2 linked regions of the Aromatoleum petrolei genome follow. The protein of the gene in region 2 interacts with the protein of the main gene of each other region in a pairwise test. Links are inferred from orthologs where the notes say so. Each region holds a gene or a part of one and is shown on either strand. Other genes may lie near its edges. The genes, in order: gyrA and gyrB.

Region 1 (7,238 bases), 1.1 Mb from region 2 along the record:
GCATCGGTCACAACCGCGCCCGGCGCCAGATGCGGCGCCATGGCTGCCATGACGGCGTCCATCTGACCGACCGGCGGGGCAAGCAGCACGAAATCCGCGCCATCGAGCGCCGACGCCCAGTCGCCACAAGCCTCGTCGATGACCCCCAGTTCGACCGCGCGCGCGAGGGATTCCTTGCTACGCCCGATGCCGACGATACGCCGCACCATCCCTGCGCGCCGCAGCGCCAGCGCGAAGGACCCGCCGATCAGGCCGACGCCGCATACCACCAGCTTGTCGATAACACCCATGCACGAAACTCCGGGGACCTGCGTCCCTCATCCTTGACTTGCCGACGAGGCAGACGCACGCCCCGCCGAACGACCGGCACGAGAGCCGCTTGCCCCGCGCCCGAGGGGCCGCGTCAGATCGCGGCCACCGGATAGGAGCCCAGAACCTTGACGAACGCGGCGCGCTCGTTGAGTTCCTGCAACGCCGCTGCGACGTGCGCATCCTCGCGATGACCGTCGATATCGACGTAGAACACGTATTCCCAAAGCCCGCCGCGCGCCGGGCGCGACTGCAACTTGGTCATATCCACGCCGTGCCGCGCCAACGGCTCGAGCAGCGCATGCATCGCCCCCGGACGATTCAGCGCCGAACACACGAGCGAGGTCTTGTCCTGACCCGACGGGCCCGCATCATGATCACCGATCACCACGAATCGCGTCGTGTTGTTCGGATCATCCTCGATGTTAGCAGCCAGCACGTTGAGCCCGTACAGCTCCGCAGCCGCCTCGCCGGCAATGGCGCACGATTCCGGATCCTCGGACGCCATCCGTGCAGCCTCGGCATTGCTCGCCACCGGCACCCGCGACAGATGCGCGAGATTGCGGTTGAGCCATTCGTGGCACTGCGCGAGGGACTGGGCGTGGGAATACAGGCGCTTTGCCGCACCGATCCCCTCGGCCTTGGACAGCAGGTGCTGATGGATGCGCAGGTTCACCTCGCCGCAGATCTTCAGGGGATTGGCGAGCAGCAGGTCCAGCGCCCCTCCCACCGCTCCCTCGGTCGAATTCTCGACAGGAACGACACCATAATCGGCATTCCCCGCCTCGACCGCACGGAACACGTCGTCGATCGCCGCCGTCGGCATCAGCGCCGCGGCACCGCCGAAATGCTTGCGGGCGGCACTCTCGGAGAAGGTCCCCGCCGGCCCGAGGTAGGCGACCTTGGTCGGGTGCTCCAGAGCCAGACAGGCCGACATGATCTCGCGGAAGATCCGCTGCACCGCCTGGCCGGGCAAGGGACCGGGGTTCACGGCAGCAAGGCGCCGCAGCACCTGCGCCTCGCGCTCGGGACGATACAGGTTGCCCTGCTTGATCACGCCGATACGCTGCGCGCTGCGCGCGCGCTCGGCAAGGCGCGCGAGGATCTCCTCGTCAAGCCGGTCGATGTCGTTCCTGAGATTCTGCAGTTCGTCGCTCATGCTCGCCTCTTCACCCCGCCCGGGGCAGCTCAAGCCGTTTCAGCCATGTTGCGCGGCAAATCCGCGCATGTATTCCACCAGCGCCCGCACGCCCTCGACCGGCATCGCGTTGTAGATCGAGGCACGCATGCCGCCTACCGATTTGTGCCCCTTCAGCTGCGTCAACCCCGCGCTCTTCGCGCCCGTGAGGAAGGCATCGTTCAGCGCCTCATCCGGGAGCAGGAACGGGATGTTCATGCGCGAGCGGCTCCCGATTTCGACCGTATTGCGATAGAAGCCGCTGTCGTCGATGAAGTCGTACAGAAGCGCCGCCTTCTCAATGTTGCGTTGTTCCATCGCAGCCAGCCCGCCTTGGGCCTTTAGCCACCGGAACACGAGCCCTGCGACATAGATGGCGTAGGTCGGCGGGGTATTGAGCATCGAACCGTTGTCCGCCATGACCTTGTAGTCCATCACGGTCGGTGTCAGCGGGCTTGCACGTCCGAGCAGATCCTCGCGCACGATCACGATGACCAGCCCGGAGGGACCAATATTCTTCTGCGCGCCGGCATAGATCAGGCCATAACGGCTCACATCGGTGTGCCGCGACAGGATGTGCGAGGACATGTCAGCGACCAGCGGAGCCGCGGATCGAGGCAAACCATCGTCACCGACCTCGACGCCGTGGATCGTCTCGTTTGTACACAGATGGACGTAGGCGGCATCGGCATCCAGCGCGAGCTCGTCGGCCCGCAATGCCCGAGTAAAGCCACACGCTTCCGTGCTGCCAACGAGACGCACCTTGCCGCCAATCGCCCCGGCGAGGTGATGCGCCTCCTTGTACGCCTTCTGCGACCAGGTACCCGTCACGAGATAGTCCGCCGAACGGCCGCCCAGCAGATTCATCGGAAGCTGCGCAAACTGCTGTGTGGCCCCGCCTTGCAGAAACAACACGCGGTAGTTCTGTGGAATCGCCATCAGCTCGCGCAGGTCCGCTTCGGCCTGTTCGATGATGGACATGAATTCCTTGCCGCGATGGCTCATTTCCATCACACCGCAGCCAGCGCCGTGCCAATCGAGCATCTCCTCGGCGGCCTGACGCAATACTGGCTCCGGCAAGGCCGCCGGACCGGCACTGAAATTGAACACCCGGGTCATGCTCGAGTCACTCCTTGTGCGCGTCTCATTCGGCGGGCGCGTCGTCGCCCGCCTCGTCTTGGGCATCGGCGACGTCACCCTGCTCGCCGAGCGTCACCTCGTCGGCTTCCGACTCGGCCACCTTCTCGATTCCCGCCAGCGTGTCGCTTTCGTCGAGGTTGATCAGCGTGACGCCCTGCGTCGCCCGCCCGAGTTCGCGGATATCCTGCACCTTGGTGCGGATCAGCACCCCCCCGGTCGAGATCAGCATCACCTCGTCGGTTTCCTCGACCAGACAGGCCCCGACCAGACGGCCGTTGCGCTCGGACGTCTGGATCGCAATCATGCCCTTTGTGCCGCGGCCGTGGCGCGTGTACTCGGCCACCGGCGTGCGCTTGCCGTAGCCGTTCTCGGTCGCCGTCAGCACGCAAAGATCCTCGCGCTTGGCAACGAGCATCGCGATCACCTGCTGCCCTTCTTCCAGTGTCATGCCGCGCACCCCGCGCGCCTCGCGCCCCATCGGCCGCACATCGGACTCCGGGAAACGCACCGCCTTGCCGGCATCCGAGAACAGCATCACGTCGCTCTCTCCGTCGGTGATCGCAACACCGATCAGGCGATCGCCATCGTCGAGGCTCGCAGCGATGATGCCCGCCTTGCGCGGATTGGCGAAGGCGGTCAGTGCCGTCTTCTTCACCGTACCCTCCGCAGTTGCCATGAACACGAAGTGATTGTCGTCGAAGGTCTGCACCGGCAGGACCGCGTTGATCTTCTCCCCTTCGAGCAGCGGGAAGAGATTCACGATCGGTCGCCCGCGCGAATTGCGCGTGCCTTCCGGCACTTCATATACCTTCAGCCAATACACCCGCCCCCGGCTCGAGAAGCACAGGATGTAGTCGTGCGTATTGGCGACGAAGAGGTGATCGATGAAATCGTCGTCTTTCATCCCCGTCGCCTGCTTGCCGCGCCCGCCGCGTCGCTGCGCCCGATAATCCGCAAGCGGCTGGCGCTTGAAATAGCCGCCGTGCGACAGCGTGACCACCATGTCCTCGGGCGCGATCAGATCCTCGATATTGATCTCGCCGGTGTTGAGCACGACCTCGGAGCGGCGCGGGTCGCCGAACTGGTTGCGGATCGCGCCCAGCTCCTCGACGATGATCGCGGTGATGCGCGCTGGATTCGCGAGGATGTCCAGCAGATCCGTAATGAGGTCCATGACTTCGCGATACTCCGCGACGATCTTGTCCTGCTCCAGACCGGTCAGTCGCTGCAGTCGCAACTCCAGGATTGCCTGAGCCTGGGCCTCCGAGAGGCGGTAGCCCTGTGCCGACAACCCGAACTCAGCAGCCAGTCCTTCCGGCCGGTAACTATCGGCCAGCGCGCGCGTCAGCATCTCCTCGACCAGCGCAGAACGCCACTGCCGCGCCATCAGCTCGCGCTTTGCGTCCGCCGGCGTCGGCGCCGCCTTGATCAGCGCAATGATCTCGTCGACGTTCGACAGCGCGACCGCGAGGCCTTCCAGAATATGCCCGCGCTCGCGCGCCTTGCGCAGCTCGAACACCGTACGCCGGGTGATGACCTCGCGCCGGTGCGCGAGGAAGCACTCCAGCATCTGCTTCAGGTTCAGCGTGCGCGGCTTGCCATCGACCAGCGCCACCATGTTCATGCCGAAGGTGTCCTGCAGCTGCGTCTGCTTAAACAGGTTGTTCAGCACGACCTCGGGCACCTCGTTGCGCTTGAGCTCGATCACGACGCGCATGCCGGACTTGTCCGACTCGTCGCGAATCTCGCTGATTCCCTCGATCTTCTTCTCGTTGACGAGTTCGGCGATCCGTTCCAGCAGCGTGCGCTTGTTAACCTGATACGGCAGCTCGTCGACGATGATCGCCTGCCGGTTTCCCTTTTCCAGATCTTCGAAGTGCGTGCGCGCGCGCATCACCACGCGCCCGCGCCCCGTGCGATATCCGTCATGCACTCCGGACAGACCGTAGATCAGGCCCGCGGTGGGGAAGTCCGGCGCCTGCACGACACGGATGAGATCCTCGATATCGGTCGCCGGCTCATTCAGCAACATCAGGCAGGCATCGATCACCTCACCGAGGTTGTGCGGCGGAATGTTCGTCGCCATGCCGACCGCGATCCCCGACGACCCGTTGATCAGCAGATTCGGGATCCTCGCCGGCAGGATCAGAGGCTCCTTCTCCGAGCCGTCGTAGTTCGGCCCGAAGTCCACGGTCTCCTTGTCAATGTCGGCCAACAGCTCGTGGCCAATGCGCGCCATCCGGATTTCCGTGTAACGCATCGCCGCGGCATTGTCGCCGTCGACCGAACCGAAGTTGCCCTGACCGTCGACCAGCATGTAGCGCAGCGAAAAATCCTGCGCCATGCGGACGATCGTGTCATAGACCGCCGAATCGCCGTGCGGATGGTACTTGCCGATCACGTCGCCGACGATACGGGCCGACTTCTTGTACGGCCTGTTCCAGTCGTTCGACAGCTCGTGCATCGCGTACAACACGCGTCGATGCACCGGCTTCAGACCATCGCGGGCGTCGGGCAGAGCACGCCCGACGATCACGCTCATCGCGTAGTCCAGATAGGAGTGCCGCATCTCGTCTTCGAGACTGATGGGCAGAGTTTCCTTGGCAAACGAAGTCATTTGGCGGCGACGGCAAAAACGGCGAGGTAAAAACGTTAAATCTTAACACGCCGACCGCAGCTCCCGCCCGCGCCGTTCAGGTGCGCAATTGTTCCCCCCCGACCCATGTGCTTAAATCGGAAGCACAGCCGTCCGGCAACCGCCCGCGCGTCGCGAAAACCGCGCCATCCACGATTCCCCGCCCCCGGACCGACTGGCAGGCGGGCAGCATGCCGCCCGACCACCACATGGAGACTGCACGGTGAGCCAACCCGCCGACCTCGTGATCAATGCACGCTGGGTCATTCCCGTCGAACCCGCGAACCTGACGCTGGAACACCACGCAGTAGTGATCCGCGACGGAACGATCACGGACCTGCTCCCGCAGGAGCTCGCGCGCACCCGCTACCACGCGGACCGCAGCATCAGCCTGCCCGACCACGTTCTCATTCCCGGCCTGGTAAACCTCCACGCACACAGCCCCATGGCGCTGATGCGCGGCATCGCAGACGATCTTCCGCTGATGCGCTGGCTGCAGGAAGCGATCTGGCCCGCCGAAGGGAAGCACGTCTCGAGCACCTTCGTACGCGAAGGCACCTTGCTGGCGATCGCCGAGATGCTGCGCGGCGGCATCACCACCTGCAATGAAATGTACTTCCACCCCGCCGCGGCCGCCGAGGCCTTCGACCTGCTCGGCATGCGCGCCGTCATAGGCCTCACCACGCTCGAATTCCCGACCCCCTACGCCAGCGACGCCGACGACTATCTGCGCAAGGGACTCGCTGCGAGGGACGCGTGGAAGAACCACCCGCTGATCCGCTTCGCCCTCGCGCCGCATGCGCCCTACACCGTCTCGGATGCCACATTCGTGCGCATCGCAGCCCTTGCCGCAGAGCTCGACATCCCGATTCACGCGCACATCCACGAAACCGCACAGGAAGTCGCCGACTCCATCGCCCAATTCGGCAAGCGCCCGCTAGCGAGGCTGGCCGGACTCGACCTGCTGGGCGAAAACTTCATCGGAGTGCATGCAGTGCACCTCGACGACTCCGACATCGAGTTATTGCAGCGCCACCAGTGCAGCATTGCGCACTGCCCCACCTCGAACATGAAACTCGCGAGCGGCATCGCGCCGGTCGCCAGGCTGCAGGCGGCGGGAATCCTCACCGGCCTCGGCACCGACGGCGCCGCGAGCAACAACCGCCTGGACCTGTTCCAGGAACTCCGCCACGCGAGCCTGCTCGCCAAGGTATCGACCCTCGACGCCACCGCCCTGCCCGCACACGCAGCACTGCGCATGGCCACCCTGAACGGTGCGCGAGCCCTTGGCCTGGGCGACCGCGTCGGGTCCATTGAAGCCGGAAAGGAAGCCGATCTCTGCGCGATCGCCCTCGACACCTTCGAGACCCGCCCGTGCTTCAACCCGACATCCCACCTCGTGCACGTAGCAGGCCGCGAACATGTCTCCCACGTATGGGTTTCCGGCGAGATCCGCGTGGATAAAGGGAATACAGTGTTGCAATTAAACGACACGGAATTGCTTGGGTTTGCCGCGCTGTGGCAAACTAAGCTTAGTAACTGAACTGGATATGTGCTGCGAGTTGCTGTCGCGAGAATCAACGCATCAGCCTTGGCAGGCTTAATCGTTACCCTATTCATCCTCTTGCCAATCGACGAGGAAATTATGACCAAACAGACCAAAAAGCAGATGTTCGCACTGGCCGCCATCGCCTCGATCGGCCTCTCCGCATCCACTGTCTTTGCGCAGGTAAAAGACGTCGTGGTGGATGGCAAGGGTGAAATCCCCTACCTGATCGACGGCCGCAATGTCGTCGCCCGCAGCGGCGCCGGCCTGTGCTGGCGCACCGGCTACTGGAGCCCGGCGGCTGCCGGCACCGCAATGGCCGGCCAACTGCCGGTCGGCTGCGAGTGCGACAGCGACATCGTGCCGAAGGACAAGTGCGCGCCGGCTCCGGCCGCCGCTCCCGCGGCTGCCCCGGCACCCGCCGCTGCCAC
Region 2 (8,784 bases):
GCACGGACCACAGCGCGATCGCGGAGAGGGCTTGGAGATCGGATTTCATGCCCTTGAGCGTAGTCGCGGGCAAGGCGGCGTGCCGCCGGTGTGTCGTCGCGTTTCGCCGGTCGGCTCAGAGCCTGTGAATAAATCTGCTGCGCGGGTCGATTGCTGCGTTGCTCACTCGCTCACTCCTCGCCTATCCATTTGATATGTCTCGTCGTTCGCGCGCTCGCGCCTTGCACTCGACCCTGCTCGCGACGATTTCTTCACAAGCTCTCAGTTGCGGCCGTGGCGGCGCAGCGCGGCGGTGAGGGCTGAGGGCGAATCGTAGCCGGTGCGGCGCGCCGCCTCCGCCACGCTCAAGCCACGGGCGCGCAGGATCTCCGCTTCGTCCAGGCGTAGCCGGCGCAGCCACTGCATGGGGCTGCAGCCGAGCGCCTCGACGCAGCGGGCGCGGAACTGGCTCTCGGCCAGACAGGCGCGCGCGGCGAGGTCGGACACGCTGAGCGGTTGCGACAACTGCGTCCGTGCCCATGCGGCGAGCCCGTCCCAGTCGATGTCGCGGCGTGCGCGTTCGGGCCTTGGCAGCGCGCCCCAGGACTGGGCGAGCAGCGAGGCGGCCTGCTGGCGGTCGATCGGCAGGTCCTGCGCGAGCGCCTCGGCGATGAAGCGCGCGAGCAGATCCGTCGCCGGCTCGCAGCAGGGCCGGCGCTGGCGGGCGGCCCAGCCGGCATCGGCCGAGTCCAGCACGAGGCAGCGGCTGCCCTGGCGCGACTCGAAATCGTGCCGCTCGTGGGGGGCGATGATCAGGCCCTGACCTGCCACGACGCGGGAGCCCTGGCCGTCGATCTCCAGCTCGAGTTCGCCGTGCAGGCCCCACAGCACCTGGAAATGGTCGTGCGTGTGGCTCCCCGGCGAGGGGCCGTATGCGCGGACCGACCAGCCGGGGATCGTGTGCTTGGCCATCCCGCCATTCTCGGCAATGGCCGGGCGGTGGGCAATGGGCGACGGTCGCCCGCCGTCGCGCGTCACGCTGCGGACCCGGGACCATGCACCCGTTCCCGGCTGCGCATTCGAATGCCTGTTCGGGGGTTTCAGCCGGTTGGGCAGAGGCTTCACCCTGGATGTATCCATGGCGTCGCGGCACGGACGCGGAAAGCTTGACGGGCTACGCGCGGTCGTCCGAGAGCGGCGTTGGGGCGGCAGCGTCGCGTGCGGCGGCAGGCAGCGCATCGGCGTGATCCGGCCGAGACGCCGCAGTATCAAGGTAAGCAAAATAGGCGCGGTCCTGGCCGACGATATGCTTCGCGACCATGTCGTGCGCGAGGAAGGCGAAGAGCGTGCCGAAGTCGACCTTGCCGCAGCGCAATTCCTCGATCAGTGCATCCGCGCGCACGGTGAGCGCCTCGTGCATGCGGATATGCGCCGCGAGCTCGGGGTAGCTTATGCGCTGCAGCAGCGCTTCCTCGTCGCGGAAATGACGCACCATCTTCCCGTACAGCACCTCGACGGTGGCGCGAATTTCCGCCGCCGGGTGCTGGGCGGCGATCAGCGTCCAGAGCACGTTGATTTCATCGAAAAGCGCGCGATGTTCCGCGTCCAGTGTGGCGTCGCCGCTCTCGAAGGACGCGTGCCATACCAGCCTGATGAATCCCTCCTGCGTTCCCCTGTGGCCCACGACCGCATCGTCAGCCTCGACGCGATTGCGCCCGCCCTGCTTGGCGCGGTACAGGGCCGCGTCGGCGCGGGCAATCCAGTCGTTGCGCGATTCGGCCTCGCCCAGTTCGGCAACACCGAAACTGGCCGTGACAGCGCCCACCCCGTCGATCGCGTGCGCCGCGATGCAGACCCGCGCGCGCTCAGCGAAGACCGTGGCGCTCGCCAGATCGGTCTCGGGCAGCAGCACCACAAACTCCTCCCCGCCCCAGCGCGTCAGCGAATCGGCCTTGCGCAGCGTGCTGCGCAGGCTGGTCGCCACCGCCTGCAGGACTTCGTCGCCCTTCATGTGGCCGTAGCGGTCGTTGATGCCCTTGAACAGGTCCACGTCGAGCAGGATCAGTGCGAGGGGATGGCGGTAGCGGTGCGCGCGCTCGACCTCCAGCGCGACGACCTGGTAGAACTGACGTCGGTTCCACGCCCCGGTCAGCGCGTCCGTGCCGGCGAGCGCGTCGAGCTGCTTCAGCGTCTGCAGCAGCGCCTGCTCCTTGTCGTGCAGTCGCGTCACCAGGTTGTTGAAGCCGAACAGCAGGTCGCCGAACTCGTCCTGACGCGTCACGGCCACGGGCGCGAGTTCCTGCTTGCCGTCCGCCATCTCCCGGATCGCGCGCGACGCATTCGTCAGCGGGCGCAGCATGTGCGACAGCACCCCCAGCAGGATCAGGCTCAGCACCGCCATCGTCGCGAACGAATTGCGCCACAGCAGGCGCCGCAGCTCCGCGACCGGCTGCGATACCTCCGCCGTCGGCCGGCGCGCGACGACGATCCAACCGATGTCGGGCACCGCCGCGATGGCCGCAAGCTCGTCCTCGCCCTGCGCATCGACCGTCAGGCCCGTGCCGCGGTATCCCGTCAGCGCGCGATCGAGCATCGGATCGACGCCCGGGCCGGGTGTCGGCCGGAGCACCATCGCCGCATCGTTCGACGCCACGAACAGCTTGTCGGCTGGCGAGATCACCACGAATCCCCCGCTCTCGCCCAGCTGCGTCTGCCGCAGATCCTCGAGAAATCCCCCCTCATCGAGCCGCAGCTCGCCCGCCACCACGGCCAGCGCGCGCCCGCCGCCGTCGCGCACCGCCGCCGCCATCACGACGACGGGGGCGCCATCTCCCTCGGCGCGCTGCGGTCGGCTGATCACCGCGCCCTGCGTGCCGAGCGCCGCCTGCAACCAATCCGCTTGCGGCGCGGCGGACCCCTCGCCCCAGGCCGCCCGCGAGCTGCCCGCCACTCGCGCGCCATCCGGGCCCAGCACCCGCAAGCCGCGATCGAAGAGCGGATTCAGCCGCTCGCGCTCGTCCAGCCACGCCCCGAGCTGCAGCGGCTGCGACAGCAGCGCCGCCGGCAGTGTGTCCGCCAGTTCCCCGATCAGCGTGCGGCGCGCCTGAAGGGCATGGGCAAGATCGCGCGCCACATGGTTCACAATCGACAATTGCGCGTCCGCCACCACTTCATGCACGCGATCCCGCACCGTCGGCAGGATGACGAGCTGACGCACCAGAACGCCGATGACGATAAGCACGACGCCGAGCGCGATGAGGCGGAACTTGAAAGTGCGGAAGAACGACATGGGTAGGTCGCGACGGTGCGGGCGGTGCGCCCAGTGTATCCACGTCCTGCGCGCGTTCAAGCATCGGGAGCTCGCGCCCGGCGCTCCACGGCAACAGGGAAGCGACTTGATGGATTCGCTTCCGCCGGGCTTGCTCGATCCTTGCTCAGGCCGGCGACAGGATGTCCAGCACCCGCTCCGGCGGCCGGCACAACCGCGTGCCCAGCGGCGTCACGACGATCGGGCGGTTGATCAGGACCGGATGCGCAAGCATCGCGTCGATCAGCTCCCCGTCGCTGCGTTCCGGCGACCCGAGGCCGAGTTCGGCGAACACCGCCTCCTTGTCGCGCATGATCGCGCGCACCGCGAGGCCGCTGGCCGCGATCAGGCGGATGAGCTCGTCGCGGCTTGGCGGCGTCTTCAGGTACTCGACGACACGCGGCGCGATGCCGCGCTCGCGCAGGATCTGCAGGGCGCCGCGAGAATTGCTGCAGCGCGGGTTGTGATAGATGGTTACGTCGGTCATGGAAGGCGTGCTCGTGGAAACGGGTGATGGGACGTCGGCGCCGACGGGGCTCAGAAAATGCCCAGCGCGAGCCCGGCTGCAATCCCTGCACCCAGCTCTTCGCAGCGCTTGAGCTCGTCGGCCCCGATGTGCTTCGGCCGAAGTATCTCATCGGGCGTCTGCGCATGCGTGCACAGGATCAGGGTCGGCGCGACCGGCTTCAGCCGCCACCCGGTCGCGATGCGATCGATCTGCCGGGCGGCATTGCTGCCGTCGCTGCCCGCACACACCAGCGTCGCGTAGGGCCGGCCGTTGATGCGGTCCAGCACAGCGTAGTAGGTGCGATCGAAGAAATCCTTCATTTGCCCGGAAATCGCGGCCAGGTTCTCCGGCGTCGCGAAGATGTAGCCGTCCGCGCCCAAAACGTCTTCGGCGCCCGCCTCGCCTGCGTGCAGCAGCCGAACCGCGACCGAGCCTTCGGCAGCGGCGCCCGCGGCGGCGGCTCGTGCCATCTGCAGCGCACCGCCGGTCATGGAGTGATAGACGATCAGCAGGGTCTTCATGGGGGGAAACGGTCCGACAAGACCGGAAGTGCCCGGAACAGCTTAGCAGCCGTGCGGGAATCGTGGTCTGTCCCTGTTTTCGTGCTCTGCGACAGTGAATAGGATGCCAGTCAATGATCCAGGAGCTGGTCACAAAAGCGTATAGCGATTCTTGGCAGCGTGACGGACGTCCGATAATCGTCGCGGCGTTTCGTGCCTGGCTCCGGCACGCGGTCACCCTCGGCGGTGCCGGTCATTTCCGCCGAGCGGAAGGATAGGGTCACCTAGGGTCACCGACGCGTTGGCGCCGTCCACGCCCGCGACGGACCGCCCGTGGCTCGCGTGGAAAATGCCCGCCGAATGCAATGGGCGGAAAGGATGCGGCCGCTTGGAGCACGTCTCGAGCGATCGCGGAACTTGGCACGCCGGCCATCTATCATAAACGTACCTCGATCCACTGGCTGCCCTAAAAAAGCCGCCTCGACGCGCGGAAACAAGCCTCGGGGACATCAGGATCGATACCAGGCGTTCGCCCGTGAGGGTGAGCGTCCCCCACAGACGGAAAGACGAAGCAGGAGGTTGCCATGAGTGCCAAATATCGCAAATATTTGTTCGCCGGCACGATTGCGGCAGTCACCGCAGTTCCACTAGCGGCCAGCGCTGAGACATATGAACTTTTTGGTGAGCGGGGTCCGGCCTCGCACCAGTTGAATTACGACGTCCGCTCCGAAAAAGGAGCCGAAATGATGCGGGCTAAGCCGGCGGGGACGAGCGATGCCAAGGGGGAGTTCTCTGCCTTTGAGACCGTCCCTGCCGAAACCGCGGCGCCGCGGCGCATGGGCACTTCACTGGAAACCGGTTGGAGCACAAACCCGGCAGCCGTGTATCCTGAAGGCGAGCGCATCACGCCGTGACCGCTACCGGATGAAGCCGTTCGTGACGGGTATGAACCGTCATTTCGCAGATGCCGGCGGGCCCGAGGCCCCGCCGGCATCTTTTCATTCGGCGAATGCCGCGAGATCGGGATTGTCGCCCGACGAGGCTTCCGCGGTGGTGGTGCAGTGGCTGAGCTGCAGACGCGGCGGTTCGAACGAGAAGATGAACGGGGCCGTCCGCTGCAACACATTGAGGCCCAGAATGGCGCGGGTCGAGCCCGGGAAGACCGCCGCTTCGACATCCTTGAGCCAGCAACCGCCGCCAATGCTCAACGCCTCGATCGCATACACCGGCACATCGATTTCGGACCCGTTCGCGAGCCGACCGCGCAATTCCTTTACGTAACGAACCGCACCCGAACTCTTGAGCTGGGCAAGCATTTCTTCGTTGATCGTCGTGTAGCCTGAACCCGTGTCGACCATCAAGTCCACGGCGCCGAGACCTGCGATCCGGCCTTCGACATAGAACGTGGTGCTGCTCGTCGCACGCATGTCGACGCTCATGTCGAACTCACCCGCCGATGCGAGGTGGACAGTGCCTGCAAGGAATGCGAAGGCCAGCCGCCGCGGGAGTGTCTTCATCCAATGGTCACCGAAGCAAGGGTTGACAGGTTGGGCGATCAATCATAACTGGAATTTCTTCCAGCACAATCAATATTTATAACGGCGCAAACAAGCTGTTGCTTTAGCCATTTTCGACGCCCGCGCTGGTGAGCATTGCCGGCGACAAGGCATCAAACGTCGATGTTCCGCGCAAACAGGGCATTCCCCTCGATGAACGCCCGACGCGGTTCCACGTCGTCGCCCATCAGCGTAGTGAAGATCTCGTCGGCGGCAATTGCGTCGTCGATCTGCACTTTCAGCAGGCGGCGCACGGCGGGGTCCATCGTGGTTTCCCACAGCTGCTCGGGGTTCATCTCGCCCAGACCCTTGTAGCGCTGCTTGCTGAGGCCGCGTTCGACTTCGGCGAGCAGCCAGCGGATGGCGTCGGCGAAGCGGGTGACGGGCTGGCTCTTCTCGCCGCGGCGGATCTCGGCGCCTTCGCCCATCAGGTCGGCGATGGCGGCGGCGGCGGTGCGGATGCTGCGGTAGTCGCCGGAGACGATGAATTCCTCGTCGATCCAGCCGCGCTTGCGGTTGCCGTGCAGCATGCGCTCGATGGCGATGCGCCAGGTCTCCGAGGCCTCATGGTACTCGGGACGGATCTGGACTTCGTCGGGCAGGTGCGGGCGGATGCGCGCGGCGGCGGCGGCGGTGGCGGCTTCGTCCGCGAGGCTGACTTCGATGTCGTGGGCGAGCATCGCGTGCAGCACCGCGCCGTCGATGTAGCCGGAGAGGCGGTTGATGACCGCTTCGGCGAGCAGGTAGCTGCGGGCCAGTCCCCCGAGGGTCTCGTCGACGATGGGGGCGGCGCCGGTGCGCGGCACGAGCGCGGCGCCGTCGAGGGCGAGCTTCAGCAGGTGCTGGTTGAGCGCCGCCTCGTCCTTGATGTACATCTCGTTCTTGCCGTGCTTGATCTTGTACAGCGGCGGCTGGGCGATGTAGATGTGGCCGCGCTCGACGAGCTCGGGCATCTGGCGGTAGAAGAAGGTCAGCAGCAAGGTGCGGATGTGCGCGCCGTCGACGTCCGCGTCGGTCATGATGATGATGCGGTGGTAGCGCAGCTTCTCCGGCTTGTAGTCTTCCTTGCCGATGCCCGTGCCGAGCGCGGTGATCATGGTGGCGATCTCCTGGCTCTGCAGCAGCTTGTCGAAGCGCGCCTTCTCGACGTTGAGGATCTTGCCCTTCAAGGGCAGGATCGCCTGGAACTTGCGGTCGCGGCCCTGCTTGGCGGAGCCGCCTGCGGAGTCACCCTCGACGAGGTAGATTTCGCACAGCGCGGGATCCTTCTCCTGGCAGTCGGCGAGCTTGCCGGGCAGGCCGACGCCGTCCAGCAGGCCCTTGCGGCGCGTCATCTCGCGCGCCTTGCGGGCGGCGTCGCGGGCGCGCGCGGCTTCGACGATCTTGGCGCAGATGGTCTTGGCGTCGATCGGGTTTTCCTGCAGGAAGTCGGTGAGCTTGCCGGCGACCACTTCCTCGACCGCGGGGCGGGCTTCCGAGGACACCAGCTTCATCTTGGTCTGGCTGGCGAACTTGGGGTCGGGCATCTTCACCGAGAGCACGCAGGCGAGGCCTTCGCGCATGTCGTCGCCGGTGATGTCGACCTTGGCCTTCTTGGCGATCTCGTTTTCTTCGATGTACTTGTTGATGACGCGCGTCATCGCCGCGCGCAGGCCGGTGAGGTGGGTGCCGCCGTCGGCCTGCGGGATGTTGTTGGTGTAGCACAACACCTGTTCGGCGTAGCTGTCGTTCCACTGCATCGCGACTTCGACGCCCAGCTCGGCGTCGTGGCCGTGGCCGGTGGGGATGCGCGTGCTGCCCGCGGCGTAGAACACGTTGGGGTGCAGCACCGACTTGGTGCGGTTGATGTATTCGACGAAGCCCTTCACGCCGCCGGCGAAGGCGAAGTCCTCTTCCTTGCCGGTGCGCTGGTCGACGAGGCGGATCTTCACGCCGTTGTTGAGGAAGGACAGCTCGCGCAGGCGTTTGGCGAGGATTTCGTAGTGGTATTCGACGGTGCCGAAGATGTCGTCGTCGGCGAGGTAATGGACCTCGGTGCCGCGCTTGGTGGTCTCGCCGATGACCTTCAGCGGGCTGACCTCGACGCCGTCGACGACGTCGATCACGCGCTCCTGCGGCACACCGCGGTGGAATTCCATGAAGTGCTTCTTGCCGTCGCGGCGCACGGTGAGGCGCAGCCACTTCGACAGCGCGTTCACGCACGATACGCCCACGCCGTGCAGGCCGCCGGACACCTTATAGCTGTTCTGGTTGAACTTGCCGCCGGCGTGCAGCACGCACATGACGATCTCGGCCGCCGAGCGCTTGGGCTCGTGCTTGTCGTCCATCTTCACGCCGACCGGGATGCCGCGGCCGTTGTCGGCCACGGAGATCGAGTTGTCGGCGTGGATAGTGATGACGATGTCGTCGCAGTGGCCTGCCAGCGCCTCGTCGATGGAGTTATCCACGACCTCGAACACCATGTGATGCAGGCCGGTGCCGTCGGAGGTGTCGCCGATGTACATGCCGGGACGCTTCCTCACGGCTTCCAGGCCTTCGAGCTGCTGGATGCTGGATTCATCGTAGTCGCCGGACGGAGCGGGAGCGGGGACGGGGGCGGACTGAGGCAGGTTTTGCGGATCGGACATCGTCAATCTCTATGAATCATCAAAGAACGCGCCCCGGGAGGGCCCGGGGCGTCAGAACGCTGCGGCGGCGGGCGCCGTGTGCGTCAAATTCGCATCGGCATGACCACGTACTTGAAGCGGTCGTTGCCCGGCAGGGTCACCAGCGCGCTCGAGTTGCCGTCGTTGAAGCGCCACTCGACCTGGTCCTCGTGGATGTTGGTGAGCACGTCGAGCAGATAGGTGACGTTGAATCCGATGTCGAGCGCGTCGCCGTGATAGTCGACTTCGAGCTCCTCCTGCGCTTCTTCCTGTTCGGCGTTGGTCGAGG

What was found.
Region 1: the proteins of gyrB (region 2) and gyrA interact in binary tests that used the Escherichia coli proteins (3 or more experiments, as listed by UniProt). The link is inferred for Aromatoleum petrolei from one-to-one orthologs.

Annotation. Positions count from the first base shown.
Region 1 is NZ_CP059560.1:1,609,857-1,617,094, forward strand. The notes cover bases 2,431-5,624. They hold gyrA (DNA gyrase subunit A), read right to left. Parts: upstream 5,244-5,624; coding sequence 2,631-5,243; downstream 2,431-2,630. Other genes in these bases: serC (3-phosphoserine/phosphohydroxythreonine transaminase), read right to left, coding at 2,431-2,605; ToN1_RS07455 (TRZ/ATZ family hydrolase), read left to right, coding at 5,485-5,624. Also shown: ToN1_RS07435 (prephenate dehydrogenase), read right to left, coding at 1-290; pheA (prephenate dehydratase), read right to left, coding at 404-1,468; more of serC, read right to left, coding at 1,508-2,430; more of ToN1_RS07455, read left to right, coding at 5,625-6,804; ToN1_RS07460 (OmpA family protein), read left to right, coding at 6,907-7,238. UniProt on the Escherichia coli protein: A type II topoisomerase that negatively supercoils closed circular double-stranded (ds) DNA in an ATP-dependent manner to maintain chromosomes in an underwound state.
Region 2 is NZ_CP059560.1:2,697,863-2,706,646, forward strand. Bases 5,721-8,784 are described here. They hold gyrB (DNA topoisomerase (ATP-hydrolyzing) subunit B), read right to left. Parts: upstream 8,478-8,784; coding sequence 5,964-8,477; downstream 5,721-5,963. Other genes in these bases: ToN1_RS12355 (retropepsin-like aspartic protease), read right to left, coding at 5,721-5,733; dnaN (DNA polymerase III subunit beta), read right to left, coding at 8,561-8,784. Also shown: ToN1_RS12325 (DMT family transporter), read right to left, coding at 1-49; ToN1_RS12330 (helix-turn-helix domain-containing protein), read right to left, coding at 262-951; ToN1_RS12335 (diguanylate cyclase), read right to left, coding at 1,154-3,268; arsC (arsenate reductase (glutaredoxin)), read right to left, coding at 3,414-3,773; ToN1_RS12345 (flavodoxin family protein), read right to left, coding at 3,824-4,315; ToN1_RS12350 (hypothetical protein), read left to right, coding at 4,879-5,208; more of ToN1_RS12355, read right to left, coding at 5,293-5,720. UniProt on the Escherichia coli protein: DNA gyrase negatively supercoils closed circular double-stranded DNA in an ATP-dependent manner to maintain chromosomes in an underwound state.